2 regions of the Desulfonatronovibrio hydrogenovorans DSM 9292 genome follow, and region 1 is predicted to be linked to the other one. Evidence: predicted binding sites of a transcription regulator. Region 1 holds the regulator's gene; the other holds the start of a gene.

The links. The regulator sigma-54, encoded in region 1, starts transcription at its own class of promoters, with help from an activator protein. The targets are predictions, from matches to a motif close to CTGGCACGGNNNNTGCTT.
Region 2: the regulator sigma-54 is predicted to act here: its motif matches at 13,498-13,515, upstream of nifH (nitrogenase iron protein).

Annotation. Positions count from the first base shown of each region.
Region 1 covers NZ_JMKT01000008.1:490,554-505,684, forward strand. The annotation lists gene rapZ (RNase adapter RapZ) at 1-810, opposite strand, end outside; gene P771_RS0103705 (PTS sugar transporter subunit IIA) at 786-1,235, opposite strand; gene hpf (ribosome hibernation-promoting factor, HPF/YfiA family) at 1,346-1,891, opposite strand; gene rpoN (RNA polymerase factor sigma-54) at 1,925-3,367, opposite strand; gene lptB (LPS export ABC transporter ATP-binding protein) at 3,483-4,220, opposite strand; gene P771_RS0103725 (LptA/OstA family protein) at 4,213-4,725, opposite strand; gene lptC (LPS export ABC transporter periplasmic protein LptC) at 4,837-5,373, opposite strand; gene P771_RS0103740 (KdsC family phosphatase) at 5,366-5,905, opposite strand; gene kdsA (3-deoxy-8-phosphooctulonate synthase) at 5,972-6,775, opposite strand; gene pyrG (CTP synthase) at 6,888-8,528, opposite strand; gene P771_RS0103755 (adenylate kinase) at 8,919-9,590, shown strand; gene P771_RS0103760 (hypothetical protein) at 9,665-10,150, shown strand; gene aat (leucyl/phenylalanyl-tRNA--protein transferase) at 10,269-10,955, opposite strand; gene clpA (ATP-dependent Clp protease ATP-binding subunit ClpA) at 10,952-13,183, opposite strand; gene clpS (ATP-dependent Clp protease adapter ClpS) at 13,184-13,498, opposite strand; gene truA (tRNA pseudouridine(38-40) synthase TruA) at 13,570-14,334, opposite strand; gene mnmL (tRNA modification radical SAM protein MnmL/YtqA) at 14,331-15,131, opposite strand, start outside.
Region 2 covers NZ_JMKT01000002.1:20,729-35,859, forward strand. The annotation lists gene P771_RS0100720 (ammonium transporter) at 26-1,279, opposite strand; gene P771_RS0100735 (EAL domain-containing protein) at 1,748-2,983, shown strand; gene P771_RS0100740 (gamma-glutamylcyclotransferase family protein) at 3,026-3,430, opposite strand; gene P771_RS0100755 (radical SAM protein) at 4,109-5,371, opposite strand; gene P771_RS0100765 (nitrogenase component 1) at 5,522-6,883, opposite strand; gene nifE (nitrogenase iron-molybdenum cofactor biosynthesis protein NifE) at 6,931-8,307, opposite strand; gene nifK (nitrogenase molybdenum-iron protein subunit beta) at 8,395-9,747, opposite strand; gene nifD (nitrogenase molybdenum-iron protein alpha chain) at 9,864-11,495, opposite strand; gene P771_RS0100785 (P-II family nitrogen regulator) at 11,644-12,039, opposite strand; gene P771_RS0100790 (P-II family nitrogen regulator) at 12,115-12,438, opposite strand; gene nifH (nitrogenase iron protein) at 12,634-13,461, opposite strand; gene P771_RS15970 (LeuA family protein) at 13,892-15,131, shown strand, end outside.

The DNA of each region.
Region 1 (15,131 bases):
TATGGTAAGCCTGTATCTTCCTTCATCAGCGAACATGGGCACAAGGAAATTCAGATACTCCTTGGTCCTGGTCAGATATTCCGCTCCAGGGTTCCGGGCCAAAACATATTCTGCGATGTTTATGTCCTTACCTGACATGGGCCGCAGGTCTTTGTCAAAAAAAGGGTTTGGAAGAAATCGGAGATCAAAAACCATATCTGCCTCTGAAGGGACTCCGTATTTGAAGCCAAATGAGATGAGATGGACCCTCATTCCTGCAAAGCTCTGATCAAGACACTCCCATTTTTCCTGGATAACCCGGCGCAGATCATGGATGGAGAATCCGGAAGTGTCAATGACTAGATGGGCATCGTTACGCATCAGCTCCAAGACATCTCTTTCCTGATCCAGGGCCTGCTCAAGGCCAATATTTCTGGACTCTAAAGGATGTGGGCGCCTGGTGGTGGCGTATCTCCTGACCAGGACGCTGGCCGAGGCTTCAAGAAAGATGATCTGAAGGCAGGTCCCGGCGTGGTCCAATTCCTGTCTGACCTTTATCCAATCTGTGGCAAAGTCAGGTTGACGCAGATCCATTCCAAGGGCAAGTCCCCGGTAATTTTTGGGATTCTCCCGGGCAAAAAGAGCAAGGATGGACGGAACAAGACTGACTGGCAGACCGTCCACAGTGAAAAATCCCAGGTCTTCAAAGACATTGAGGGCAGTGCTTTTGCCGGCCCCGGACAGCCCGGTGACAATGAGCAAAGGATATTGGCCAACAACAGACGTTTGCTGCAGGCCGGGCTGAGTCATGCCTTGGTTATCAGATTCCATAGCTCTTCCCTGTCTTGAGCCCGCATAAAGGACTCTTTGAAAGTCGGATCCTGCAAAAGTCTTGATATGTAGGCCAGGATTTTCAGATGCTTGCCAGCGCTTTTTTCAGGAGCCAGGACCATGAAAAAAATGTGGACCGGTTTATGGTCAAGGGCTGAAAAATTCACTCCCCTGAGGCTTCTTCCAGCCACCAGCAGGACCTCTTCCAGGTCGTCAAGCTTGCCGTGCGGTATTGCTACGCCTTCTCCAATACCGGTAGTACCAAGATTTTCCCTGGTCAGCAGGACATCATACACCTTGTCCAGGCTTAAAAAGTCATATTTCTGGACAAGCGGGGCTATCAGCTCGGCCAGGATCTCGTTTTTGGAGCCAGACGATAGTTCCGGGATGATCTGGTCTATATGGATGTATTTATCTAAGTTCATTTATATCTCAATAAGCTATGCGCCTGTCGCAGACCATTTGTCTGCGACAGGCGAACTGTTGGGATGATGGTTGACTGGTCTGGTCAAGACAGAAGGCGTCCTTGATTCTTTTATGCCCCGGGATCAATAAAGCCGAAATCACCGTTTTTGCGCCTGTACACCACATTGATCCTGTCTGTATCAGAATTGAGGAATACCAGGAATTCGTAGTTAAGGGATTCCAGCTGCATGGCCGCTTCATCCAGAGACATGGGTTTGGGCTCGTAGTGATCAGTTGCCACTATGCTGGGTTCTCTTTTGCCGCTGTCAACCGGGCCGAAACTGACAATGTCCATTCGGACCTGCTTTTCCCTGGCCTTTTTCTTTTTGTCTTTGACTTTGCCCCGCTGTTTTCTAAGCTGGGCCTCAAGCTTGTCCAGGCTCAGGTCAACGGTTGAATACATGTCTTCAGTATCTTCAGTGGCTGAAATATGGATGTCCTTGGCTGTGAGGATTACCTCAGCGATGTGTCTGAATTTTTCTACCTCAAGGTTGACCTGAAGCTCCGCAGTATTGATCTCGCTCAGGTACTTGGACAACTTGTCATATCTTTCACGAGCGTATTTTTTCAGATGTTCAGAAGGCTCAAAATTCTTGAAGTTGAATTTGATCTGCATGCTGATCCTCCTTTCTGTATGGATTGATAAAAATCAGAAAAATTTTTTTCGTCTGGAAGATGAAGGGATTTTCAGGGCAGCCCGGTACTTGGCCACGGTCCTTCTGGCAATATTCACATCCAGTTCTTTTTTAAGATTGGTGGCAATGGCATCATCGCTCAGGGGCTTTTTGGGATCCTCCGAAGCCACCATTTTCTTGATGGCAGCCTTGACGCTCTCTGAACCTACTGTTCCGCCACTATCCATGCTCAGGGCACTGTTGAAGAAAAACTTGAGCTCAAACAGGCCAAAAGGGGTGGACACATACTTGCTGGTGGTGATCCTGCTTACAGTGGATTCGTGCATACTGATATCTTCGGCCACTTCCTTAAGGATCAACGGTTTGAGCCTGGTGACTCCGTGAACAAAGAATTCTTTCTGAAATTTGAGGATGCTTTCCATAACCTTGTAAAGAGTTCTTTGACGCTGGTGCAGGCTTTTCATCAACCATATGGCTGAGCGGGTTTTTTCCTGGAAGTAGTCGATTTCCTTTTTGTTCTTCCGGTCTTTTGGGGCCTGGTTCAATGACTCGTAAAAAGGGCTGAGCTGGATTGATGGAAGGCCGTCCTCATTAAGGACAATTACAAAGTCGTCCTCGTATTTGTATACATAGATATCAGGGCTGATATATATTACATCTTCGCTTCCGTAACTTGAGCCAGGGAAGGGATCCAAACTCTGCAGGACTTCAATGTACTCCTTCATGAGTTCCTTGCTGATCCGGAATTTCTTCAGCAGGGGAGCCAGACGGTTCCTTTCAATGTCTTCCAGGTGTTCGGTAACAAGCTCGATAAGAATCGGGTCAGTTTCATTTAAGGCTTTGAGCTGAATAATCAGACATTCCCTGAGATCCCTTGCCGCAACCCCAACCGGGTCAAAATTCTGGACCTTGGCCAGGACTTGATCCACCAGAGATTCCTGAACACTGCAGGACCGGCCGATTTCCTCGACAGTGGCCTTCAGATAGCCCCTGGAGTCAATGTTGCCGATAATTTCCTCTCCGATCCTGGTTTCATCAGGAGTCAGGTTCTGGAGATGAAGCTGCCACATGAGATGACCCTCAAGGGATGGTTTGGCAGAGTACCTTGCTTCATAGCTCTGCATTTCCTCTGGTACTTCCCATTCCCTTGAACCGGACTGCTTGGAGGTACTGGAAAATTCTCCCAGATAATCTTCCCAGTCAGCGTTATTAATGATCTCTTTTTCTTCGCTGGTCAGCTTGGCTCCCTGGTCCTTGTCGTTGAGGGCCTGTCTTTCCTGCTCTTCCTCGGAAACTGGCTGTAATTCTTCCAGCATGGGATTTTCCAGCAGTTCCTGCTGGACAACCTCCAGCAGTTCCAGCCTGGAAAGCTGTAAAAGTTTGATGGCCTGCTGGAGCTGGGGAGTCATGACCAGCTGCTGAGTGAGCTTGAGGTTTTGTCTTAGTTCCAGGGCCATAGATTCATCCGGAAAATAAAAGGTTGATTAGTGATCCGCTTCTGGTTCTTTAGGATATGTTCAGGCATCAAGAGGCCGGCGGAATAATTATATATTATGATGATCCATCTTGGAATTACAAGCAAAAAGATTCCCCCAGGTAAATGCTTCTGGCCCTGGTATCGGCAATGATTTCTTCAGGCACTCCATCCAGAATGACCTGCCCGTCATGTACGATGGAGGCTCTGTCGCAGATGCGCAGGGTTTCCCTGACGTTGTGATCGGAAATGAGGATGCCGATATTCTTTTCTTTCAGCCGGAGGATTATTTTCTGAATGTCGTCCACTGCAATGGGGTCGATACCGGCAAAAGGTTCGTCAAGCAGAATAAATTTCGGGTCCTTGATCAGGGCCCTGGCGATTTCCAGACGCCTGCGCTCCCCGCCGGATAAAAAGGAGGCTTTTTGATGGGCAAGTTTAGAGATTCCCAATTCATTCATCAGTTCTTCAGCTTTTTCTGTCCGTTTTTTTTTATCCTTGTGAGTGTATTCAAGAATCAGCATCAGGTTCTCCTGCACAGTCAATTTCTTGAAAATGGAGCTTTCCTGGGGCAGATAACTGATGCCAAGGCCGGATCTCCTGGACAGCGAAAGATTGGTTATGTTTTCTTTGTCAAAAACAACCGAACCCTTGCTGGGGGAAATAATGCCCACCAGCATGTAAAACGTCGTTGTCTTGCCAGCTCCGTTCGGGCCCAAAAGGCCGACTATCTGACCCCGTTTAATGTCAAGGGAAATTCCTTTGACCACCAGTCTCTTGCCGTATTGCTTGTGAACGTCAACAGCTCTGTAACTATGAGCCTGATTCTTATTCATCATTATCTGAACCCGAGTGAAAAATAACCCTGACCCTTCTGGACGGCCCACTGAGTACTTCTGATGTATTGTCTTGCATGTTGAGGATGATGACTTCACCTTCAACACTGTTCTGGTTCTCCAGCAGAACCGGATTTCCTTCCAGTCTGGCTGTTTCGTGGTCTGGGTGATAAGTCAGGGTCTGGCTTCGGCCCTCCCTGTTTTCGCTTTTAATGAGCACATCTCCCTTGGCAATTATCTTTTCAATATTGTCCTGCTGGTCATCTCCAGCCTGGCCCGAATCCTGGTCAGGCTTTAGAAAAACGTGCAGCTCGTTGGACCAGAGTTCGAAGTCGGGTCTGACAACATGAACATTGCCACTGAAGATCACAATGTTTTCCTGACCGGCGTAGGTCATCTTGTCCGATGTTATGTCGGTGGCAGATCTTTGCTCAGCCATGGCCGGAAGTGCAAATAAAAAACTGGTTAGACCTGTGATGAGCAGAAATAAAAAATTTTTTTTCATTGGATTTCCTGAACAAGCCGGACAAGATCCGGTTTTCAGCCGCTGCAGGGAAGCTGCATCAGTCTGATGCCTTAATGTTTAGGATATTGGAGAAGTTTTTGCAACAGGTCATCAGTGCAGGCGGGTGCTGACCCCACCCAGAGCAATTACCCGGTCCTCATCCAAAAAGACGTGCGCCACAGGACTTTCCATCATGATTCCTCTTCCTCTGAACTTTACGTTGTTTTCCAGAAGGATAAAACTGTCATCAGCCCGGTAGGTGGCCTTGTCTGAATCCACAACCATACCATGATGCTCGGCCCGGACACTTTCCCTCAGATGGATCACCTCTTCTGTCTGGTCGTACCGCCCATGAACAGCCCTGATAACTAGAGGCCCATCATCATTTCCGGCAAAATAAGTTATCTCCGGGCTGGTAAGGATCAAAACATCTTCATCCCTGAGATAGCCGGCTTCAGCAGAAACCAGTTCCCAAAGGGACTTTCCCTGTTCACCCCGGACCAGATGAAGATCAAGGATATTCAGGTCAACCTCCATCTGTCTGCTGATGTCAGTGATTCTTGGTCCTGGTCCCTGCTGCCAGAAGAGCACAAAAAGAAAGAACAGGACCCCAATGCTGAAAATGGCAGGCGCAATTTTTTTAATCATGAAATGATATCCAGTTCTGCCATTGGTTTTCAAGGTCGCCCCGAGATTCAAGGATGAACATGATTGCCTCCCTGACTGCTCCGTTTCCTCCTGGAGCCGAACTGATCCATGCTGCCAGGTTTTTTATTTCCGGCTGGGCATTGGCCACAGCCATGGGCAAACCAACTTCCAGCATGGGGGAAGCATCTACCCAGTCATCGCCGAGATAGGCCATTTCATTGCAGGAAATGCCTGTATCCCTGGCCAGGTTTTGAATCAAAGGGAGTTTTCTAGTGAATCCGTGAAAGTAGTGTTCAATGCCCAGTTCCCTGACCCTGGTTTCCACGGCTGAGGAACTGAGGCCGGTCATTACAGCCAAGCCCAATCCGGCCGACTGCGCAAGCTTTATTCCCAGTCCGTCCTGGACGTTGAAACGTTTGGTAATCTTGCCCTGGTGGTCATAATAAAGACCTCCATCGGTCATGACCCCGTCCACATCCAGGATCAGGATCTTTATTCTGGCTGCAACAGCCCTGATGCCCTGTTTGGTCATAGGTTTCCTGTTCCGGCACTGTTTTGATCAACCGGACTCCGTAAAAGTCTGTTTTTGGTGACAACCTCAGGATTGAGCAGCATGCCTTATGTTGAGCAAAGTTTTGACCAAAGGTTTCAGACGGTCCAGGGGCCATGAATTTGGTCCATCGCACAAAGCCTGATCTGGATCGGGATGGACTTCCATGAAGATCCCCCTGGCCCCGGCAGCAGCAGCTGCCTTGGCCAGAACCGGAACAAATTCCCTCTGACCGCCAGAGGAACTGCCTTTGCCCCCTGGAATCTGGACTGAATGGGTGGCATCGAAAATCACAGGAAATCCCAGGTCCTCCATAATCTTCAGGGACCTGAAGTCCACCACCAGGTTGTTGTATCCAAAGCAGGTTCCCCTTTCTGTGAGCCAGATCCGCTGGTTCCCGGCAGAACTGATCTTGTCCACAGCCTGACTCATATCCCATGGCGCCAGGAATTGTCCTTTTTTAATGTTGATGATTTTTCCGGTCCTGGCAGCAGCCAGCAGGATATCGGTCTGCCTGCATAAAAAGGCCGGGATCTGGATTATATCTGCAACCTGGGCTACAGGCTCAGCCTGGTCCGGTGAATGGATGTCAGTTATTACTGGCAGCCCGGTTTTGGATCTGATCTTTGAAAGCCACTCCAGTCCCTGGTTTATTCCGGGACCGCGAAAGCTCTGTCCTGAGGTCCGGTTGGCCTTGTCAAAGGAACTCTTAAATACAACCGGTACCTGCAGGCTCCGGCTGACTTCAGCAATGGTCTGGGCTATGTCCAGGGCTTTTTCCAGGCCTTCCAGGACACACGGTCCCAGGATCAGGAAAAAGTTTCTCCGGCTGGCAGTGAAAATATCAAGCATATCGTGGTTCACCTCAATTTATCCGGGCTATGAACGGGATACTTCCCAGCTTTGTTGTCGATATTGTCAGATGCAGGGCTTGAGGCTTGGTTCATTGGTCCTGCAAGGGGTCTTAGCCAGCCTTGCCAGTCAGACTTGAGGCCCGGACAAATTCCCTGAATAAAGGATGAGCATGCATGGGATTGGACTTGAATTCCGGATGAAACTGGCAGCCCAGAAACCATGGATGATCCTTAAGTTCAATTATCTCCACTAGGCACTCATCTGGAGACTGGCCGCTGAAAACCATCCCATGTTCCTCAAGCCTTGAAGCATACTCTTTATTGAATTCGTATCGATGCCTGTGTCTTTCCATAATATGATCGGTCTGATACGCTTCAAAGGCCCTGGTATCCGGTTTGATTACACAGGGGTATGCTCCCAGACGCATGGTACCGCCTTTTTCGCTCTTTTCACATCTTTTCTGGAGGACATTGTTCCTGAAATCGAACCATTCTTTAATCAGATAAATGACCGGATGAGGGGTGACAGGATCAAACTCCTGGGAATTGGCCAAGTCCAGCCCGAGCACGTTGCGGGCATATTCAATAACTGCGCACTGCATGCCCAGGCAGATTCCGAAAAATGGGATCTTGTTTTCCCTGGCGTAACGGATGGTCAGGATCTTTCCTTCAACTCCCCTGGATCCAAATCCTCCGGGGACCAGTACTCCCTGCAGTCCTGCCAGTTGATCAGCAACATTTTCCGGGGTGATGCCATCTGAGTTGACATATCTGAGCACCACCTCCCGCTGATTCTCCAGTCCGGCATGTACCAGGGATTCGTGCAGACTCTTGTATGATTCCTTGAGGTCTACATATTTCCCGACAATAGCTATGTTTACCTTGGGACCGGGGTTGTGCAGGCGAAGCACAATATCCTCCCATTTCTGGAGGTTTGGATTTTTAGCTGGCAACTTGAGCATGATGGCTATCTTCTGGTCAATTCCCTCTTCATAAAAAGCCATGGGGACTTCATAGATGCTCTTAACGTCTTTGGCTGTAAACACGGCATCCCGGTCCACATTGCAAAACAGGGCGATCTTGGATTTTATGTCTTGATCCAGGTCCACTTCTGACCGGCAGAGGATTATATCGGCCTGGATTCCGATGCTTCTCAGTTCTTTGACGCTGTGCTGGGTGGGCTTGGTTTTAAGTTCCCCGGCGGCCTTGATGTAAGGGACCAGAGTCAGGTGGATGTACAGTACATTTTCTTTTCCCAATTCCCCCCGCAGTTGCCTGATGGCCTCCAGAAACGGAAGGCCTTCAATGTCTCCGACAGTACCTCCGATTTCAATGATGGCCACGTCTTCACCGTTCTGGGCTACGCTCTTGATGGCATCTTTGATTTCATCGGTCACATGGGGGATGACCTGGACAGTGCCGCCCAGATAGTCGCCCCTGCGTTCTTTGGTGATGACCGAGTGGTAGATGCGGCCGGAGGTGAAATTGTTAATCTGGCCCATGGGCTGATCCAGGTAGCGTTCGTAATGGCCCAGATCCAGATCGGTTTCAGCTCCGTCATCGGTGACGTAGACTTCTCCGTGCTGGAAAGGATTCATGGTTCCAGGATCGACATTGATGTAGGGATCAAGCTTCTGAATGGTGACCTTGAGCCCCCTGGCCTTAAGCAGGGCTCCGATGGAAGCCGCAGCCAGTCCTTTGCCCAATGAAGAAAGAACCCCTCCAGTAACAAAAATAAATTTGGTTTTCATCAGCTCACTCCACCTTTAACTTGAAAGTTGTTTCTGACTATATTTTAGATGCTGAGTCGTAAAATAAATTAGTCCAGATCAGAATCAGGCTGCACTCAAGTCCGATATTGCAGGGCTGAGCCTGGCTCGGCCGTATCTGATATGGCTGGCTGGTTGTTATCAACGGCTGGTTGAAGCAGGAAGTCCGCAGGAAATCATGCTCTTGTTCCCGGCCCGGGCAATGAATAATTAAAACACCCAGCGACCGGAATTCTTTTTATCCCAACAGGAACTAATTGCCAAGCACGAGATTTTCAAGGGTAAAGTAAAAAATGAAAACTATGGTGTTTATTGACAGACAAGCCTGCAGCAGGTACCTTTTGTGAAATTTTTTTCAAGGAGGTTTTTACATTGAACATTCTAATTTTTGGTCCCAATGGAAGCGGCAAAGGCACACAAGGATCCCTGGTCAAACAGAAGTACGATCTGGCCCATATTGAGTCCGGAGCGATATTCAGACAGCATATCGGTCAGGGAACCGAGCTGGGCAAGAAAGCCAAAGAATACATTGATAGAGGCGAACTGGTGCCGGACGACATTACCATCCCCATGGTCCTGGCGACTCTCCAGGAAAAAGGGAAGGGCGGCTGGCTTTTGGACGGATTTCCCAGAAATATCGTTCAGGCCCAGAAACTCTGGGAGGCTCTGGCTGAAGCCGGAATGAAGCTTAATTATGTGATTGAGATTCTGCTGCCCAGGGAAGTTGCCAAGAACAGGATTATGGGACGCAGACTCTGCGCTAATGATCCCAATCACCCCAACAATATCTTTATCGACGCTATCAAGCCCGACGGAGACAAGTGCCGGGTTTGCGGTGGAGAACTCAAGTCAAGATCAGATGACCAGGATGAGCAGGCCATCGATAAGAGACATGGTATTTATTATGATGCCAAGACCGGTACTCTGGCGGCATCATACTTTTACAAGGACCTGGCTCCCAAGGAAGGCTTTAAATACATTGAACTGGACGGAGAAGGAACCATTGATTCCATCAAGGACACCCTCCTGGCCCAGCTTGACTAGTGTACCCAACTGATTTTTGAGAAAGGGTCCTGTTTTCTGCGGGGCGCCATGGCGCCCCTTTTACCGGAGATTCCATGAAAAAAAATATTGCTGCTGCCAGGAAGACTCTGCCTCTGGATCGGGCCTATGTTGTAAGCGTGGTGATCAAGTCCTTCAAGGGAAGGAGAAATGTGGAAGTACATCTTTACCGGCCGACATGGAAAAGATCCGAGGAGGACAGCTGTAATTGGGAACTCATCCTGGGCGGATCTCTTCAAGGCAAAGAATCTGATCTGTCCAAGTCCAGAAAGGTAGTGATGGAATCTTTTACCGAGGAAGAACGTGATATCCTTGTGGATTACCTGGAAGGCCGATATTCGGCCAAGCTGGCCGCAATCAACAGCATGCCCCTGTCATTTCCGGTTCCTCCAGGTCTGAATCCCTTGTCCGGGATGCCGGAAAACGAAAATCTTGGAAGAATCAGGTTTGACCAGATTCCCAACTATCCTCTTTCCTTTGCTGTGCATGGGGTTTATGATTTGAGCATGCACTCGCCAATCCTGACCAGCGAAGAAGTTTAACCTCCTTTTTTCTGCGAATCCAGTGAACAGCTACGATTGAGGCAGGTTAAGGCCTTTTTTTGCGATGGACCATAGTTGTATATGGTTCAGCAGTGGTTGAGAAGTTTGGCGCAAAAAATCAGGCTCGATATGACCATTTGCCGGGAGCAGGATTCTTGATGATGGCTTGACCGAGTAAGGTGAGAAAATCGTTTCTAGGAATTTCCTTTGCCCCGAATCTGAGCATGTGTTCAGTGGTCTGCTGACAATCCATAAAATGAAATCCCAAGGCTTCAAGAAACCGGACAAGATGGATCAGGGCAACCTTGGAAGCATTGGATTCCAGATAAAACATGGATTCGCCAAAAAAGGCCCGGCCCAGAGCGACCCCGTACACCCCGCCCACCAGTCTGGACCCATTCCAGGCTTCAAAAGAGTGGGCAATTCCGGCCCGGTGCAGGCCGACATAGGCGCTAATCATTTCAGGAACCAGCCATGTGCCGTGTCCGTCGGATCTGGGGACAACTGCACAGGATTGAATGACCTCTTGAAATGATGTGTCCGCGGTAATGCTGAATTTGCAGGAATTAAGAGTCCGGCGCAGGCTTCTGGGAATGTGGATTTTGTCGGGGTACAGGATCAGTCTTGGGTCTGGAGACCACCACAATACTGGCGAATCAGGGCCATACCAGGGAAAGATTCCCTTGGAATAAGCAGCCACCAGTCGAACAGGGCTTAAGTCCCCGCCAATGGCCAGAAGGCCGTCAGCATCTGCCAGGCATGGATGTGGAAAGGTCGGATCCCTGGAAAGAAAAAATACACTCACTTGATTTTCAGCCGATGATTCTTTCGGTCCATTTCCACTTTGATGGTGGATTTTTTCTTGATGCTTTCTAAAAGCAGTCTTTCGGCCAGAACATCCTTGATTTCCTCTTGGATAACCCTGGACAGAGGTCTGGCCCCGAAAATCGGATCAAACCCTTTTTTGGCCAGCCAGGTTCTGGCCGGTCCGGAAAGACTCAGAGTGACCTTTTTCCCCTTTAGTTGGGCATTGAGCTCATCAATGCTCTTGTCAACAATAAGCTCCATTACCTTGAGACTCAGAGGTTCAAAAGGTACTATGGCATCCAGGCGATTCCTGAATTCCGGGCTGAAAAGCTTTTCCACGGCCAAAAGGCCTTTGGCTGTCAAATCTTCCCTGCCTTCTTTGCCAAATCCGATATTTTTGGAACTCATCTCCCTGGCACCGGCATTGGATGTCATCAAGAGAGTAACGTGCCTGAAGTCGGCCTTTCTGCCGTTATTGTCCGTCAGAGTGGCGTAATCCATAATCTGCAAAAGGATATTGAACATGTCGGGATGGGCTTTTTCAATTTCGTCCAGGAGCAGAACGCAGTAGGGACTTTTACGGACAGCCTCAGTGAGGAGCCCTCCCTGGTCAAAGCCTATGTAACCCGGAGGAGCACCAATAAGCCTGGCAACAGCATGTTTTTCCATGTATTCGCTCATGTCAAAGCGAAGAAATTTGATGCCCAGGACCTGGGCCAGCTGTTTGGAAAGCTCGGTTTTACCCACTCCTGTGGGGCCGATCATGAGGAAATTACCAACAGGTTTGTTTGGTTCCCGTAATCCGGCCCTGGAGCGTTTGATGGCCTTGGAAAGCATCTCCACTGCCCGGTCCTGGCCGAAGATGACCTTTTTTAGCTCCTGGTCAAGCTCCAAAAGCCGGTCTTTGTCTGAGGCTGATATCTGTCGGGCCGGTATCCTGGCTATGCTTGCAATGACCTTTTCGATATCTTTGGGTGTGACCTGTTTTTTTCCCTTTGAAGCCCCTTCAAGGACATGGATGGATCCGGCTTCATCCATCACATCAATGGCCTTGTCAGGGAGAAAGCGGTCATTGATGAATCTAGCAGACAGGTCTACAGCAGCCTCAATTGCTGAAGGCATATATTTAACCTGATGAAATTCTTCATAATATGGCTTGAGTCCTTTCAGGATGTCGATACTTTCCCTGATCCCTGGTTCCGGGAGTTCGATTTTTTGAAAGCGTCTGGAAAGGGCCTTGTCTTTTTCAAGGTGGTTTTTGTATTCTTCATAGGTGGTGGATCCAATGCACCGGATTTCTCCTGAAGCCAGCACAGGCTTCAGGATATTGGACGCATCCATTGACCCGCCGCTGGTGGCCCCGGCCCCGACAATGGTATGGATCTCGTCAATGAAAAGGATGGCCCCATCTATCCCTTTGAGTTCGTTGATTACGCCCTTAAGTCTGGCTTCAAAATCTCCCCTGAATTTGGTTCCGGCCAACAGGGCACCCATGTCCAGGGCAAAAATTCTGGTCTCCAGAAAAGAAGGCGGAACCTTGCGACTGGAAATTTGAAGGGCGAGTCCCTCAGCCATTGCAGTTTTTCCCACTCCTGGATCTCCGACAAAGATGGGATTGTTTTTTCTGCGGCGCAGCAAAACCTGGATGACCCGCTTCATTTCCTTTTCCCGGCCTACAAGGGGATCGATCAATCCCTTGCCAGCCTTTTCAACCAAGTCTTCAGTATACTTGGCCAGGAAGTTTTTTTCACTCTTTTCCTTGGGCTTGCATCCCGGGCAGGAGGATCCAGGCTGATCAGACTCCATTTCATGGGAAATATATTCCAGAACATCCAGGCGGGTCAGTCCCTGGGTGCGAAGATAGTATACGGCAAAGGCCTCCTCCTCTTCAAACATGACCGCAAGAAGGTCTCCCACCTGGATCATATTTTTTCCGGCCGACTGAACATGACCCAGGGCTTTGTGCATAACTCGCTGGACACCAATGGTCTGAACAATTTCCCTGTCTCCAGATGGAGGCATGACCTCAAGGTGATCCAGGAAGAACCGCTCAAGCTGATTTTTGAGCTTGAACATGTCAATTCCGCAACCGGTCAAGACCTCTTTGCCCTTGTCATCCAGAAGGTATGCATAAAGGATGTGTTCAAGGGTCAAATATTCGTGATGCCTGACCTTGACCTCGCGGATGGCCCTGGCGATTATTCTCTCTAGTTCCTTGCTTAACATTTAAACCTCTTCCATTGTGCATTTCAAAGGGTAACCCTCTTTTCTGGCCATGTTTTTAACCGCAACAACCTTGGTTTCAGCCACTTCGGCCGTGTATACTCCACAGACTCCGATTCCGTTTTTATGGACATTGAGCATGATCTGGACAGCTTCGCCTTCGGTCTTGTTAAAGACCGTCTTCAGGACATGAATCACGAAGTCCATGGTAGTGTAATCGTCGTTGTGCAGTAAAACCTTATACCTGCGGGGCTGGGCTATTTCGTCTTCAGAGGTTGTGTCCGGCGATGTTCCGGCCTCGGTGATCTCTTTAGTCATGGTAAGAAAGCGTAATATTTTTTGGGAAAAAGTCAATGTGAAGCCGGGGCATGGAGTGCAGGTCAGACAGGTCAAGTTTTCTTTTTCTGGTGGGCGGGAGGGTACTCAACTCTTTCCAGGCAGAGGCCCCTGGCCGGAGCTGTGGGAGGAGCAAGGGACCTGTTTCTGAAGTCCAGAATTTCTGCCATATGTTCAGGGGGAAATTTGCCCCGGCCTATGGCCACTAGAGATCCAACGATATTTCTTACCATCTGTTTTAAAAAACCGTCTGCTTTGATCATGAATACAAGCTCACAGGGATGAAAACCCTCGCAGAGCCCGGCACTGAAGACCCTCCGTCTGGTGTTTGCAACCGGTGTCCCGGCATTCATGAAAGATTTGAAGTCGTGGATGCCTGTTATATGGCGGCAGGCCAGAGTCATGGCCTCCATGTCCAGCGGACCGGTCTTCCAGACATATCTTCTTCTATGGGGATAAACAAAATCCTGTTCAGTCCACAAAGTGTAGGAATAAGTCTTGGAAAGGGCACTGAACCGGGCGTGGAACTCTCTGTCAACCTGGCAGGATTTCACTACCCGGACTGATTCAGGAAGAACCGAGTTCAAAGCTCGTTGCCAGGGAATGTGGGCCTTGCTGTCCGGAGGGTCAAAGTGGGCAACCTGACCTAAGGCATGGGTGCCGGCATCAGTGCGTCCGGATCCATGGACCCTGATCTTGTGATCACAGATTTTTGCCAAAGCCTGTTCAACAACCTCCTGGATGGTCATTGTGTCTTTCTGAAGCTGCCATCCATGATACCGGGTGCCTTCATAGGCCAAAACGAGCTTGATTCTCATGGCTGATCAGTCACAGGCCAGCCGAGTTGGCTGACTGGCAGGAGACTGCCCTGCCAGAGACCGTCCCTGACCATGCTCTGGTTTATCTTATTCAGGATAAGATTTTTTTGAACAGCCCAGTCCGGAGCCAGGAGTTCACCCTTGGCCGGATCACCGGTAAGCCGGTGGATGACCAGGTCCGGCCTGAGAAAACATATGGCCCTGACTATCCAGGAAACATACTGATCAAGGGTCAAAGGGGTGTATTCTTTTTTCGACCAGATTCGGGCAAGCTCAGTTTTCTTGCATACATATAGATTGTGGAACTTGATGCCGTTAACCGGCAGGTTGTTCAAAAAGGCGATGGTTTCCAGGAAGTCCTTGAGGTCTTCCTCAGGAAGCCCGGCAATGACATGGGCACAGACCTTAATGTCTAGCTGATGAGCCAGGTGGCAGGCCCTGGAGAAATCTTCGGCTAGGTGTCCTCGGTTTATAAACCTGAGAGTGGTTTCCTTGGAACTTTGGAGTCCCAGGTCGAGCCAGATTTCCCGGCATGGAAACGAAGCGATTATACGGAGCTTTTCTTTATCCAGACAATCAGGTCTTGTCCCTATACAAAGTACATCCAGGTCAGGAAGTTCTTTGAGCTGGTCCAGAATGTCCTGCAGCCTGTCCGAATCACAGTGGGTATTGGTAAAGGATTGCAGGTAGGCGGCGAACCTGATGGGTCCATATTTCTGGAGCAGCTTTTTTCTGAATAGATTATATTGATCTTTCAAAGAGACGGAATTACGTTGAAGGCCTGTTCCTGACCCCTG
Region 2 (15,131 bases), on a different contig from region 1:
ACTTGATATTGCTGATTCCCAGGGACTATTTGGAGCCTTTGGAGCGGACGAATTCCGGATATGCTTCCATTCCGCATTCAGCCATATCCATGCCCTGGTATTCCATTTCCTCGTCAACCCTGATTCCCATGACCACTTTGATCAAAGCCCAGACAACCAGACTTGTTCCGAACATCCAGCCGAAGATGACTGCTATGCCGGCCAGCTGACCGAACAGGGTGGCCTCAGGATGAGAAAAGAGAACCGCCAGAAGTCCCCACACACCAACCACACCGTGGACTGAAATCGCACCCACTGGATCATCGATCTTCAGCTTGTCCAGGGCCACGATGGAGAAGACAACAATTATTCCGCCCAAAGCGCCGATAACGCAGGCCAGAGGCATGGACGGGAAACTGGGTTCAGCAGTAATGGCCACCAGCCCGGCCAGAGCACCATTTAAACCCATGGTCAGATCAGCCTTGCCGAACTTGATCTGGGAGGTAATCAGGGCAAAGACCATGCCCGAAGCTGCTGCCAGGTTGGTATTGGCAAAGACCATGGCCACGGCATTGGCTGATTCTACGTCAGACACCTTGAGCTCTGATCCTCCATTGAAACCGAACCAGCCCATCCACAGGATGAAAGTCCCCAGGGTGGCCAGGGGCATATTGGCTCCAGGAATGGCGTTTATCTTCCCGTCCGGACCATACTTGCCTTTTCTGGCCCCCAGCAGGAGCACCCCGGCCAGGGCAGCTGAAGCACCAGCCATATGCACGATACCTGAACCGGCATAATCAGCAAAACCCAGCTCATCCAGGAAACCCCCGCCCCAGGTCCAGTAACCATGCACCGGATAAAGCACACCAGTCATGACCACTGCAAACAAAAGAAATGCCCAGAGCTTCATCCGTTCAGCCACAGCCCCGGAAACTACGGACATGGCCGTGGCTACAAACACCACCTGGAAAAAGAAATCCGAAATATTTGAGTAATACGGAGCATCAGCTCCTCCAGCCACCACATCAGCCACGGTATTGTCCCCGCCCACAAAAAAGCTGATGCCCGGGATGATTGAACCGCCTTCCCCGTACATGATATTGTACCCTACAATCATATACATGATGCAGGCAATGGAATAAAGACTTATGTTCTTGGTCAGGATTTCCACCGTGTTCTTGGATCTGACCAGGCCTGATTCCAGCATGGTAAACCCGGCCGCCATCCACATGACCAGCAGTCCTGAAATCAGGAAGTAAAATGTGTCCAATGCATAGCTGAGCTCAAGCAAGTGTTCCATCTTCATCTCCTCCTTAAAATGTTCATTTTTGTAAATTCAATCTATAAAAATCAAATCGGCGCCCTGGAATGGCTTCCAGCCAATCAGCCGGACATAAGCTGCTAACCTACCATATCAGCTGATATCTATTGACATAAATAAGAAAAGTATCCATGCCCAACCTCCTTGATTTATTTTTTCTAAACCCATGCCTCCCTAAAAAGCAATGATGATGCCAAAGAGGCAATATATTGAATTTTAAGACTTATCTTTCCCAGGCCCAAAATGACCTGACATTTTTGTAAAAAACATTGAAAGGGATGTGATGGTCCAGGCCGAGACTGCCATTCCAAAGCCACCCCCCGACCCCAGGGGCAAAGAGGGCCCAGCCCGGGAAAAGCCCTTGGCCCTACTGGACAATGGCCCGAACCTTGCTAGCCCCAAGCCTGAATCAGACAACCCTTATTTAACATTCAGGACTTCAGTATCATGCCCACCACCCCAGACTTGAACCTTGATCTTATAATCCGGAAACAGAGCCTGATGACCCATTTCCAGCCTGTGGTATCCATAAAAAAGAAAAAAATAATCGGCCTGGAAGCCTTGAGCAGGGGCCTGGATCCCATATCCGGAAACCTCGTCCAGCCCTGTCTTCTTTTTGCTGCTGCAGAGCATTTTGACAAAACAGTAGAAACAGACAGGGCCTGCCGAAAGGCCGCATTGACTGCATTCAGGCCGGTTCACCAGCAGCATCCGGACCTGCTGCTGTTCATCAACTTTGACACCTCAATGGTTGACAAGGGAATAGTGGGGTCAGGGAATTTCTTAAGGATGGTCAGGGATCATGGAATCGATCCCAGGAACATCGTCATTGAGCTGGTGGAATCAAGGGTCAGGGATTTTTCCGAGCTGTGCAGGTTCATTTCCATGTACCGGGAGCACGGCTTTCTCATAGCCCTTGACGATTTCGGGGCCGGCCATTCCAATCTGGAAAGGGTCTCAATCATTAAACCGGATATCATCAAGATTGACCGCTCCCTGATCAAGGACATTCACTCCCAGTTCTACAAACAGGAAATCATCAAGGCCGTGGTCAAGCTGGCTGATCAGCTTGGAGTCATGGTCCTGGCCGAAGGAACTGAAAACCCCCGGGAGGTCCTGAAATCTCTGGAATTGGGGACCGACCTTTTTCAAGGCTATTTTTTCGCCAGACCCCAGAATATTCTCGATGTAGATTTTGACAAAATTGAAGATAAAATCAGAGAGACTGGAGATGGTTTTTTCAAATGCGTCATTAAGAGGATCAAGGCCAGGAAACAAAAATTCAGCAACTACCAGGCCTTAAGTTTTTCTATCCTTTCCGGGCTCAGCAGTGGCCAGGATATGGACTTGGAAAGCCAGCTCAAAAAAATGATCAAGTCCAGTAAAGTGATTGAATGTGCCTATGTGCTGGATGAGTCAGGCAGGCAGGTTTCACCCACTGTAGTCAACAGGGGCTTTGTCCGGGAGCGAAAAAGCAGGTTTCTTTTCCGGCCGGCGGAAAAAGGGGACGATCACTGTCTGAAAGATTATTACGTCTACATCCAGGCCGGGCTGGACAGGTTCATAACTGATCCCTATATATCCCTGGCCACCGGAACCCTGTGCCGGACCATATCCATGACCTTCAGCACCCGGAACGGACAGAAGCATATCCTGTGCCTGGACATGCGGGAAAAAGATTAGCCTGAAGATGAGTTCATCTTTCACCCTGGACCGGTGCTGAACCTATTCTTCCTCTTTAAGGGCCTGATGTCCGGTTCGGCTGCAGCCAAGGCTGCTCTGAAGATAGTCCCCCCCGCTGACCAGCCTCCCCCTGGCTGTCGGGAAAAAATAGATCCAGGCCAGAATTACCTCTCCCATGTCCAGGCACACCCGGATTTTTTCCCGCTTGTACCAGGCGGGATGGTTTTCCAGGATGTCCAGCCGGGCCAGTCCCTGGGTACTGACCTGATAGACCTCGCCCTTGACCCTGGACCGGGGCTGATCCTTGACCAGGTAGGGATAGTCGTCAACATATAGGGCGTACCTGTCCTTTGTCCTGGCGGTTCCCAGATATTTCTCATCCTTAAGCAGGCCATGATTGGAACAGCCCTGTCTCAAGGTCCCATAGACAAAGACCAGGTGGTTCATGATATTCTCCGCTGCTCATCAGCCTGTCCCGGTCCTGGTTCAGGAGTGGACCGGCAAAAGCTGGTTATTATCTCCAACCGGTCTTAACAGTGTGAAAAAGTCCTTATCAGGCAGGCTGTTCAAAAATTCCAAGTGCAGGAAACAAAAAAAGTTCAAGGTCGCAGCGTACTTATCCATACGTAAGAGTTTGAACTTTTTAGGTTCCCCGACGTTTCATGTGGATTCTTTTAAAACAAGCTGCTCACTTTTTTTGTATGCCAAGAGCGTCAGGCTGGTGAGTTTTCTTAAATACGCCAAACAGGGGGAAACCGGACCGCAAAACAGGTTGGTTTCTCCATATACTCTTACAATCAAAAAATATACGCATAACTCCTCAAACCAAATAGTTAAGAGTCCGGAGGGGGCAGATATCCCCCTTTGGCGGATATTAGAAAAATCCCGGCCAAAAGCGGGGCAAACAAAAAACAGTGAGCAGCAATTCCACGCCTAACGTCGAAGATCCACTTTTTTTGAGCAACACAGCCATTGGGAGATTTTCAACAGTTTGTTAAGCCCATCAGGATGCTGGTCCAGCCCAGGGCTATCCAGGCCAGGAGCCATTTTAACCGCAACTTTTTACAACCCCGGGCCTGGCAGGCCATTGGCCTGGTTCCTGGTGGATCCCTGTGACCACCTGTTCTACCCGCACCCTCCGAACAGGCCGCCGGTGCAGCATCCCTTGGCCCCGGCAGGTTTAAGCCTGGAAACATCCTTGCCCTGGTAAATCCATTCCAAAACTTCCTCCACCAGGCCATCTGTCTCCACCACCTGGACCCCCTGGGAGGAAAGGACCTGCCTGGGCGATTCTCCCACTGCATTTACAAGCACTGCCCTGCAGTCTCCAAGGATCCGGGCCAGGTCACGCCATCTGCCTGGTCCTCCCCCAGGAGGCGAGGCCTGCCTTTTTTCAAGCAGCTCATAGGAACCTTCCTTCTGACCCCAGATATCAAAACTCCTGGCCTCGCCCAGGTGCTGGTTTACCAGCATGCCTTCCCTGGAGGCAGCTGCCACATATGGCCTTGACTGGTCCGGACAGGCAGCCTGGGAAGCAATCTTACGGACCAAAGGTGCCATTTCCAAAGACCTGTCCCTGTCCAGCAGCCCCACAGCATCAGCCCTGCATCTCTGGCAATGGGTCATCTGGGGCAGATACCTGCCGGCCGTTTCCCTCAGCGAATCAACCTCATGCCTGCCAGGCTCGGTTATGTTCTCAAACTTTGTGCCTGGATTGGGAAAAACCGGAATCAGATTGAAGAGATCAGCTCCCAGTGCGGCAACAGTACGGGCAATCTCCGGCATATGCCTGTCATTGATCCCGGGAACAAGTATGGAGTTGACCTTGACCTGCATTCCATTTTCCTTGAGCCTGGAAATGGCCTCCTGCTGCCTGGACCAGATCAGCCCGGCACCTTCCAGACCCCGGTAGACTACCTTGCGGTCCCTGACCCAGGCATAGATTTTTTTCCCAACTTCCGGATCAACCGCACTCACAGTAATAGTTACATGGGTCAATCCCAGTCTTTTCAACTCCCGGACATGTTCAGGCAGGTGCAGACCGTTGGATGACAAACAAAGCAGCAGATCCGGAAAGGCCTTTCTGACCCTGGCCATGGTTTCCAGGGTTTTCGGAGCATTGGCCATGGGATCTCCTGGACCGGCAATGCCGGCCACAGTGATATTCCCCATCCTCTCCATGACCTTTTCCAGATATGTTACGGCCTGAACCGGGGAAAGTACGGCCGAGGCCACCCCGGGCCTTGACTCGTTCACACAGTCAAACTTGCGGTTGCAGAAATTGCACAGGACATTACATTTGGGGGCCACAGGCAGATGAACCCGGCCGCAGCCGCCTTTGACTTTCTCATTAAAACAGGGGTGGCTGGAATTATCCGGATTGCTCATTTTTTTTCTCCAGTATTTTTACTATGTTATTTACTGATAACCTGGCAGGCCTGAAACATCCGGGGCCGCCCTTGCAGCCTTGACTTCCGGGATCATCCCTGAAAATCATGGCCTGGACAGGACCGGGCAGCAGCCACTGCCATTCAGGCTCTACATGTAACCGTAGCCGATCTCTGATTCAGTCTGCTTTTTGTCCAAAATGGCATTAACGATCCTCATCAGCAGCTCATGGGCTCCGGCATATCCCAGATGTCTGATCCTGGCAGCTCCGAACCGGTCATGAACAGGAAATCCCACCCTGATCAGGGGAATATTCCACTCTCTGGAAGCCACCCGGTAACCTTTACTGTTGCCCACAACCAGATCGGGTTTGAGCTCCCGGGCCTGTTCCACAATCTGGTAAAAATCCACCCCGGAAAGGACCCTGGGAGGTTCAGGCAGTATTCCGGCACAAACTCTGGATACTTCCTGCTCCAGCTTTCCACTCCGGCCCCCGGAAGCAGCCAGCACCGGCCTGACCCCGATTTCAGCCAGCAGGGAAACCAGGCCCACCACCAGATCCTCTTCTCCATATACAAGACACTTTTTTCCAAATAGATACTTGTGCCCGTCAACATAGGCATCAATGAGCCGTCCCCTTTCCAGGAAGTGTTTCCGGGGCACTGGTCTTTTGCTGACCTCTGCCAGGACATCCATGAACCGGTCCGTAGCCCTGAGTCCCAGGGGCATATCCAGCCTGTATGCCGGAACCTGGTGCTCTTTTTCCAGCCACAGGGCGGAACTGAGTTCATCTTTGATGCAGGCTCCAAACTCCAGGCTGGCCCGGCTTGAACCCATGGACTGGATATCCCGGACAGGGGTACCGCCGGAAGGAATCATTTCCAGATCCTCCTTGATGGGACCGTCCATGGTCTCGGAAATATCCGGCAGAATTATGCCTCTAATCTCAAAATCATCAAGAATACCGGCTAAATGCCTGATATCAGCTGGTGATACAAATCCCGGAAATAAATTCACTCCGGAATGGTCCGGACACTCCCGGACCAGGTGGACAAGGGCCGCTTTGACTGCTGCATGGAAACCGTCCATGTGGGTACCTGCATAGCTGGGGGTGGACACATGAATCAGCTGGGGCATGTCCGGCCGCGGGAATTCCTTTTTAAACTGGGACAGAATCATGGGCATATTGTCGCCGATGGTTTCAGTAAGACAGGTGGATGCAACTCCAATAACCCCGGGCTGGTATTTATCCATGACATTCAAAAGACCCTGCATCAGGTTGGGTCCTCCCCCGTAAATGGCTTCCCTCTCGCCCAGGGAGGAAGATGCTATGTCCACAGGCTCGCGGAAATGACTGATAATATATCTGCGCATGTATGTGGCGCACCCCTGGGAACCGTGCAGAAAAGGTACGCAGCCTTCTATTCCCCTGAAGGCAACCCCGGCTCCCAGGGGTGTACACAGCTTGCAGGCATTGGTGGTGGAAACATATGGAACTGATCCTCCGCGCATCTTTACTCTCCCTGGGTTGATTTTTTCTTTTCCTGTACCCCAAAAGGCTAGGTCTCTTGTCCGTCTCCGGCATACCTGGCAGCCCTCCTGGGCACAAAGCGCCATACCGGACTCATAACCGTGGAATGGACTTCTCTGGCAAAGTTGAGCATGCCCTGAAAACCTTCCAGAGCTTTTTTACGCTCATGATTGTGATCACAGAACCCCACTCCCAGCTTGTAGGCTATGGGCCGTTCCTTGACCCCGCCCACAAAAATGTCCACGTCCCTCTCTTTGATGAAATGGGCCAGCTCAGACGGGTTGGAATCGTCAACAATCACTGTGCCCGGATCGCACATTCCGGCCATTTCCTGGTACTCCTCTTTGGTCCCTGTCTGGGAGCCCACCAGCTCCACCTTCATGCCCAGGTGCCGGAAGCACTTGATCAGGGAAAAGGCCTTGAATGCTCCGCCCACATATATGGCTGCTTTTTTGCCTTCCAGGTCCCTGCGGTACTCCTGGAGGGCGGGCTGAAGGATGGACAGCTCCTCCCGGACCAGATCCCTGGTCCGGGCCAGAATCCCGGAGTCATCCTGCTTGAAGAAGTCCGCTGTATCATAAAGGGCCTGGGCCATATCCTCTATTCCAAAGTAAGAGACCCTTTTATAAGGGATGGAGTACTTTTCCTGCATCATCCTGGCCAGCTCAACAGTGGCCCCGGAACACTGGACCAGGTTCAGGGACGCGCCATGAGAACGCCTCAGTTCATCTACCCTGCCGTCTCCGGTGATACAGGCCACCACTTCCACCCCCATCCGCCGGTAATACTCCTTGATCATCCATATCTCCCCGGCCAGATTGAAATCTCCCAGGATATTCACACTGACCCGGGGTATGCCACTGGTTTCACCAGTGCCCACCAGGCGGAACATGGCCCTGCAGGCAGCTGAATAACCGGCCCGCTTATTGCCTTTGAACCCTTCTGACTGGACAGGGATGACTGGGATGCCCTTTTTTGCTTCCACTTTTTTGCAGACCCCTTCCAGGTCATCTCCGATGATGCCCACGATACAGGTGGAATAGACAAAAGCCGCCTTTGGTCTGTGCCGGTCAATGAGCTCCACCAGGGCCTGGTGCAGTTTCTTTTCTCCCCCAAAGATGACGTCTTTTTCCTGCAGGTCGGTGGTAAAGCTCAGCCGATGCAGTTCCGGTCCGGAGGACAGGGCCCCCCGGATATCCCAGGTATAGGCTGCACAGCCCACAGGCCCGTGAACCAGGTGCAGGGCATCTGCTATGGGGTACAGGACCACCCTGGACCCGCAAAAGACACAGGCCCTCTGGCTGACTGCTCCGGCCAGGCTGTTTTTGTTGCATTCCATGTCAAAGGCTGCTGAGCCTTTTTCATAAACCTGCTTTTTTCTTGTCTTCAGGATCCTGGCTTCCATTTTGCTTCCTGTTGTTTTTGCTTGGTTACTGAATTCTTCTGGTCTACGGCTTTTCCAGGCTGCTCTATTTCATCCAGGCCGGCCCATCTATAATACCAGCTCAAACCGCTCCTCAGGAGCGTCACGGTCCATGCGGTCCAGAATGGTGTTGACAATAGTGGACAGCAAATGCATTCCGCCCCGATATCCCACTGATGGGAAATAGCTGTGCCCGGCCCGGTCCAGGATGGGGAACCCGTAGCGCACAAACGGGATGTCCTCAGCCCTGGCAATGTATTTGCCGTAGGTATTGCCCATAAGCAGGTCCACTGGTTCATTCTTGATCAGCTGATGCAGGTAAAACAGATCCTGATTCTGGGCGATGACCGGTTCAAAATTGCCGTCACTGGTGATTGAGGTCAGCCTCTTTTCAAAGACCTTGCCCGGGGTCCCTGTGACCAGGTAGACCGGCTTCATACCCATGCTCACCAGGAATTCAGCCAGACTTATGACCTGGTCGGGATCACCCCACAGGGCCACTTTTTTTCCATACAGGTAGTGCTGGTAGTCGGTCATCATGTCCACCAGCCTTCCCCGGTCATCCAGCATGGATCCGGTGGGTTCAGCCCCGGTGGCATCCATGATCCCCTGCAGAAACCTGTCTGTTGCCTTGACCCCGATGGGAATGTCCACCAGGGTGAAGGGTACATTAGCCTTGTGATCCATATAGGAAGCCGCATCCAGCGAAGAAAACTGCCCCAGGGCCATGGTGTGCAGGCTGGAGCCGGTCTTCATCAGGTCCGGAACAGTTATTCCGCCTCTGGGATACATGTGGTATTCACCGGTCTTGGGTGTATCCAGGACATCCGAAGTGTCCGGGAAGACTAGCGGTTTCAGCCCCATCTCCGATACCATGCCCTTTATTTCGCGCATATCCGAAGGTTCAACATAACCGGGCAGGATATTGACCTGGTCCTTGTGTTTGACTGACGACTCCCTGGTGAAATAGCTGGCCATCCCCTTGACCATGTTGGAAAAACCAGTCACATGCGATCCGACATAACTGGGGGTGCTGGCATGGATGACCCACTTGCCTTCAGGCACGATGCCGTCGTCCGCGGCCTTTTTGACAATGGTGGGTATGTCGTCTCCAATGGTTTCCGACAGGCAGGTGGTATGCACGGCCACCACATCGGGATCATAGACCTGAAAGATGGTCTTCAGGGACTGACGCAGGTTGGGGCTTCCGCCGAAGACCGAGGCACCCTCGGTAAAAGAACTGGTGGAGGCCATGACCGGCTCCTTGTAGTGTCTGGTCAGGTGGCTCCTGTGGTATGAACAGCACCCCTGGCTCCCGTGGCTGTGAGGCAGACACCGGTTGATGCCCAGGGCAGCATACATGGCCCCTATGGGCTGACAGGTCTTGGCCGGGTTGACTCTTAGAGCCTGCCTGGTGGTCATTTCCTTGGGTGTATGGCTTAACACTTTCTTTCTCCTTGATACTCTGGTTTTAATAATATGACTAAGGAACAGGTTTCCTGCTCCTGGCCGGCCCTGGATAGGCCTTGATGGCTGCGTTACTGATCAGTACCCAGTCCGGCCTGGAGCAGGGGTTTTCTCTTGAACGGATTGGAAACCAGCTTCCAGGCCGGATTGTTGATCATCATGTCGATCTCCCCGGCAAAATTGACCGCTCCCCTGTAGCCTGCAAAAGGCCCGGAATAATCATAGTTATGAAGCTGTTTGCTGGGGACTCCGAACTTTTCAATGATGTACTTGTCCTTAATGCCCGACAAAAGCAGGTCCGGCTTTAAGGTCAGGATGAGCCGTTCCAGTTCTACATGGCTGATGTCGTCCACCACCAGAGTGCCCTGGGGCATATCCGGGAGCATGCCGTCATAGCTCTTCAGAACCTTGTCCTTTTCCAGCTGTTCCAGCTTTTCAGGTGAAAGCCTCGGTCGGTACCTGTCCGGATCTGGATTCACCTTGAGCTCTTCAATATTCCGGCTGTCCGCGTCCAGCTTGATGTCTTTGAGAGCCTGTCTTCCTTCATAATCGTCCCGGTGGGCGAATTCATATCCGGCAGCCACAGGAATCATGCCCAGATCCCTTAACAGGTCCTGGTAGTGGTGAGCCCTGGAGCCTCCCACAAACAGCATGGCAGTCTTGCCTTCAAGCCTGGCCCGGTACGGAGCAATGCCATCCAGGGCGAGCTTTTCCTCTTCTGCAATGACCTGTTCAATCCTGCTGGTGAGCTCCGGATCATCAAAAAAAGCAGCTATTTTGCGCAGGGACTTGGACATGGCCCTGATCCCGATAAAATTGACTTTGGCCCAGGGTATGCCGTACTTGGTCTCCATCATTTCAGCCAGATAGTTGATGGATCTGTGGCACATGACCAGGTTAAGGGAAGCCATGTGGGCATAGGTCATGGTTTCGTATTTGCCGTCTCCACTGAAGGTGGCTGCCACCTTTATGCCGCACTTTTCCAGGACCCGCTCTATCTCCCAGGCATCTCCGCCGATATTGTATTCCCCCAGGACATTGACTGAATAGCCTTCAACAGCCTGGTCCTTGGTCCCGACCACGTCCGAAAAAAGCCTGTTATTGGCAATATGATGACCTGCCGACTGACTGACTCCCTTGTACCCCTCGCAGTTAAAGGCCAGGACCTTGACTCCCAGTTCCTTTTCCGCCTCCCTGGCCACAGCTGCAACATCATCGCCTATGAGCCCCACCGGACAGGTGGCATGGACGCTGATGGCATTGGGCCTGAAAGTCTCATAAGCTTCCCTGATGGCCTGTTTTAACTTCTTCTCTCCCCCGAATATGATGTCATGCTCCTGCATATCCGTGGAAAAGCAGTACTGGGAATAATTTTTCTTGTCCGGTCCCGGTCGGAACAGGTTACGCCTGGTCATCCAGGAGTAGAATCCGCATCCGACCGGACCATGGGTGATGTGGACCATGTCTCCGTAGGGACCTATGACCACTCCTTTACACCCTGCATAGCAGCATCCTCGCTGGGTGATGATCCCGGGAACCGATCTTGCGTTGGCATTGATGGTCTGATTCAGACCTTCTTGGCCCCCGTCCCGGACCAGCATATGGCCCCGTCTTTTCTTGGCCACCTTGGCCGGATAAATACTGATTGTTTCTTCAATGAATTCGTCCAGGTCTACGCCCGGGCCAGTTTTCAAGTCGGACATACATCCTCCGGTTTTTCTGCCTTTCTGCCGGATCAGCAGGACAAAAGTTAGATAAATAAAAGGTCAGGAACTGGGGAAACACTTGAGCACCTGTTTGATATTCCGGTATGTTGTCAGCCCCAGCTGCAGGCAATGTCAGGTCTTGAGGTCATCCTTTCATTTCATCAATGGCATCAAGGCCTTCTTCCCTGGTCCTCACCCTGAATACGTCGCTCACCGGCAGGACAAACACCTTGCCGTCGCCGGGAGTTCCGGTCTGATTGGTCTTGATGATCACCTCTACAATTTCCTTGACCCTCTCCTTGGGAACCACCATGCTCAGCATCCTTTTGGGAATGAGCCTGGCTCCCTGGGCCAGGCCGGGCAACACGTCCGTTCCCATGGACGGGTCCCGGTTCAAGGCCTCAAGGGTCTCAAAGTCCACCGGGCGTCTTCCCCGGCCCACACACCTGCTGCCGGTGAAGGAAGGCAGCCCGGCAGCCACCAAAGCTTCTTTGGTCTGATTGATCTTATTGGCCCGAACAATGGCCAGAACTTCTTTCATGATCCTCTCCTTATGCTCAGCCTGAACTGGGCACCTGATGAATTTAATTTTCCTGTTTTTTTGGTTGCTGCCTGCTCAGGCTTCCTTGACCCCGGTGGAAACCGTGTACACCTCATCCACCGGAGAAACGAAGATTTTTCCATCTCCAAAACTGCCTTCACCGGTGCGGGCGCTGTCCATGATGGCCCGGACTACAAACTCCTTGTCCGCATCCGGAACCACCATCATGATCATTTCCTTGGGCAGTTCATCATACACCACCTGGCCCAGCTTCAGGCCCCGCTGCTTTCCCCGGCCGGCCACTTCGACCTTGGTCAGGGCGGGATAACCCGCATCAAGGAGGGATTTCATAACTTCCGTGGTCTTTTCCGGCCTGACTATGGCTCTGATCATAAGCATCTTGATTCTCCTCTGTTTATCATCTTATCAGTGTGTTTCAGGGCAATGGATCATCTGAGCCGTTTGGATGCCCTGGGTTACTGTATTGGTTTATGTGCTTTCCAGGTCTTTTGACTGGATGTTCCGGTCATTGTTCACCACCCGGGTCAGAACTTCCGGCTGTCTTGCCCGGCTGACCCCATTAGCCGCCACTCCTCAGGCGTCCAGCAGTCCGTAGTCCAGGAGTATCTTTTCCAGCTCATCAGTGTGCATGGGGTCCGGCACCACAAACATCTCATTGCTGTCTATGGCCTTGGCCAGACTCCGGTAGTGTCCGGCCTGGACGCTTTCCGGACTGTAGTCAATAACGGTCTTGCGGTTTATCTCAGCCCGCTGCACTTCATTATCCCGGGGAACAAAGTAGATCATCTGGCTGCCCAGCCTCTTGGCAAAAGCAGCGATCATTTCCCTTTCATTGTCCACGGCCCGGCTGTTGCAAATCAGCCCGCCCAGCCTGACTCCTCCGGCATCAGCAAACTTTTTGATGCCTTTGCAGATATTATTGGCTGCATACATGGCCATCATCTCCCCGGACACAACAATGTAGATTTCCTGGGCCTTGCCTTCCCGGATGGGCATGGCAAATCCTCCGCACACCACGTCCCCCAGGACATCATAAAACACGTAGTCCAGATCCTGGTTCTCTTCATATGCACCCAGCTGCTCTAAAAGATTGATGGATGTAATTATGCCCCGGCCTGCGCAGCCTACCCCGGGCTCAGGTCCGCCCGATTCCACACATAGAGATTCGCCGAATCCGGGCAGCCGGACATCATCCAATTCCACGTCCTCACCCTCCTCCCGGAGGGTATCCAGAACAGTCTTCTGACTGAGACCGCCCAGAAGAAGCCTGGTGGAGTCGGCCTTGGGGTCGCAACCCACCACCATGACCTTTTTATCCAGCTCCACCAGCCCGGCCACAGTATTCTGGGTTGTGGTGGACTTTCCGATTCCCCCTTTTCCGTAGATTGCAACTTTACGCATTAGTAATTCCTCCTGGTTTGAATTTACCTCTCTAAAAGGCAAAGGACGTGCCATGCTGACCACAACCGGACATCCCGGAGATAACTATCTTGTTTTTATTGTTTTTTTATCATTATCTTCAAAACAGCTTCAGCCTCTGCCTCTATAAAAGACTTCAAAATTGTAGGTCAGACCGACAAAATAGAAGAGTCTGTGTAGTACTCTGGTCCATCTGCTAAGGGCTGCTCAAAATACGGGGCTGCTTTGCTTAAGACTTGACAGAACCTGTAAATCAATGGATGAACCGGATCTTCGTCATGAGCGCCAGTTTGGGAACCAAGGCCCAGCAGATCAGGATGACCGGAAGATTGGAGGGCAATCAGACCGGATCCTGGAGCAGGAGCAGAAACCTGGACCGGAATCGCGGCACAAATATTGCTTTAAGAAACTTATGCTTATAGATACCACTTTAAGAGAAGGTGAACAGCGCTTCGGCCTGTACCTCGGCAATCAGGCCAGACTCAGGATCCTCAATCTGCTGATCAAGATGGGTGTGGATGAGGTGGAAGTGGGACTGGCCGGAGAAGACAGCCAGCTGCGGGAACTTATCAATTACACAGCCGCCTTTGATCTGAAGCCGGAGATAAGCGTGTGGGCCCCGTTCAGGGTAAAACACCTGATAATGGCTGATGCCCTTGGTCCGGATATCATCAATACTGCCCTGCCTGTTTCTGATTTACACATTGAAAAGAGACTGGGGCTGAACCGAAACACCCTTTTGCAGCGTCTTGAACAAACCCTGAGCCAGGCCGGAGAGATGACCGCCAGGATTTCCCTGGGGCTTGAGGATGTATCCAGGGCTGACCCCACCTTTGCCCTGGACACAGCCAGGATGGCCAGGGATCTGGGCGTATGGAGAATCAGACTCTCGGACAGTGTGGGGCTGTTTGAGCCGACCAGTGCTGGCCGGATTATTGCCGGGTTCAAAAAATCCCTGAACATGCCCCTTGCCTTCCATGGACACAACGATTTTGGCATGGCAACAGCCAATGCCGTGTCAGCCCTTTCAGCTGGATGCGATTACTCAGATGTCAGTGTTCTGGGAATAGGAGAGAGATCAGGCATTGCCCGGCTGGAAGAGGTCTTGGCCTGGCTGGTTTTCAGGACAGACCACCAAAAATACGATTTGACCTGGCTGCCCGGCTTGAGCGATCTGGTGGCAGACCTGGCTGGAATCAGAATAGACGAGCACCGGCCCATTGTCGGTTCAAAGATATTTCACGTGGAAAGCGGGCTGCACGCAGACGCTCTGTACAAAAACCCTGAACTATTCGAACCTTTTGCCCCTGAACAGCTGGACTTGAAAAGAAAAATCCAGCTGGGGGCCAAAAGCGGAAAAAGTGCTGTCCAGGGCAAGCTCAAGGAGCTTTTCATGGACTATGATCCGGGCCGGCTGGAAGCCCTGGTTTCTGTGGTCCGCCAGGAAGCAGGTCTGAGAAGAGCTCCTTTGTCCGACACTTCGTTCAAAAGGATATGCAGGGAAGTTGAAAGACCGCCGGCCAAGGATTTAACCCTTAAAAATCCTTTGATAATACAGGATGTTCAAGCTGATGAGTCCGACCTGAATGCTTTTTCCTGCCCATCAGGAAAAAGCTGCAGAGCCCTGGCTGAAACCTCCAGGTCCAAGGCAT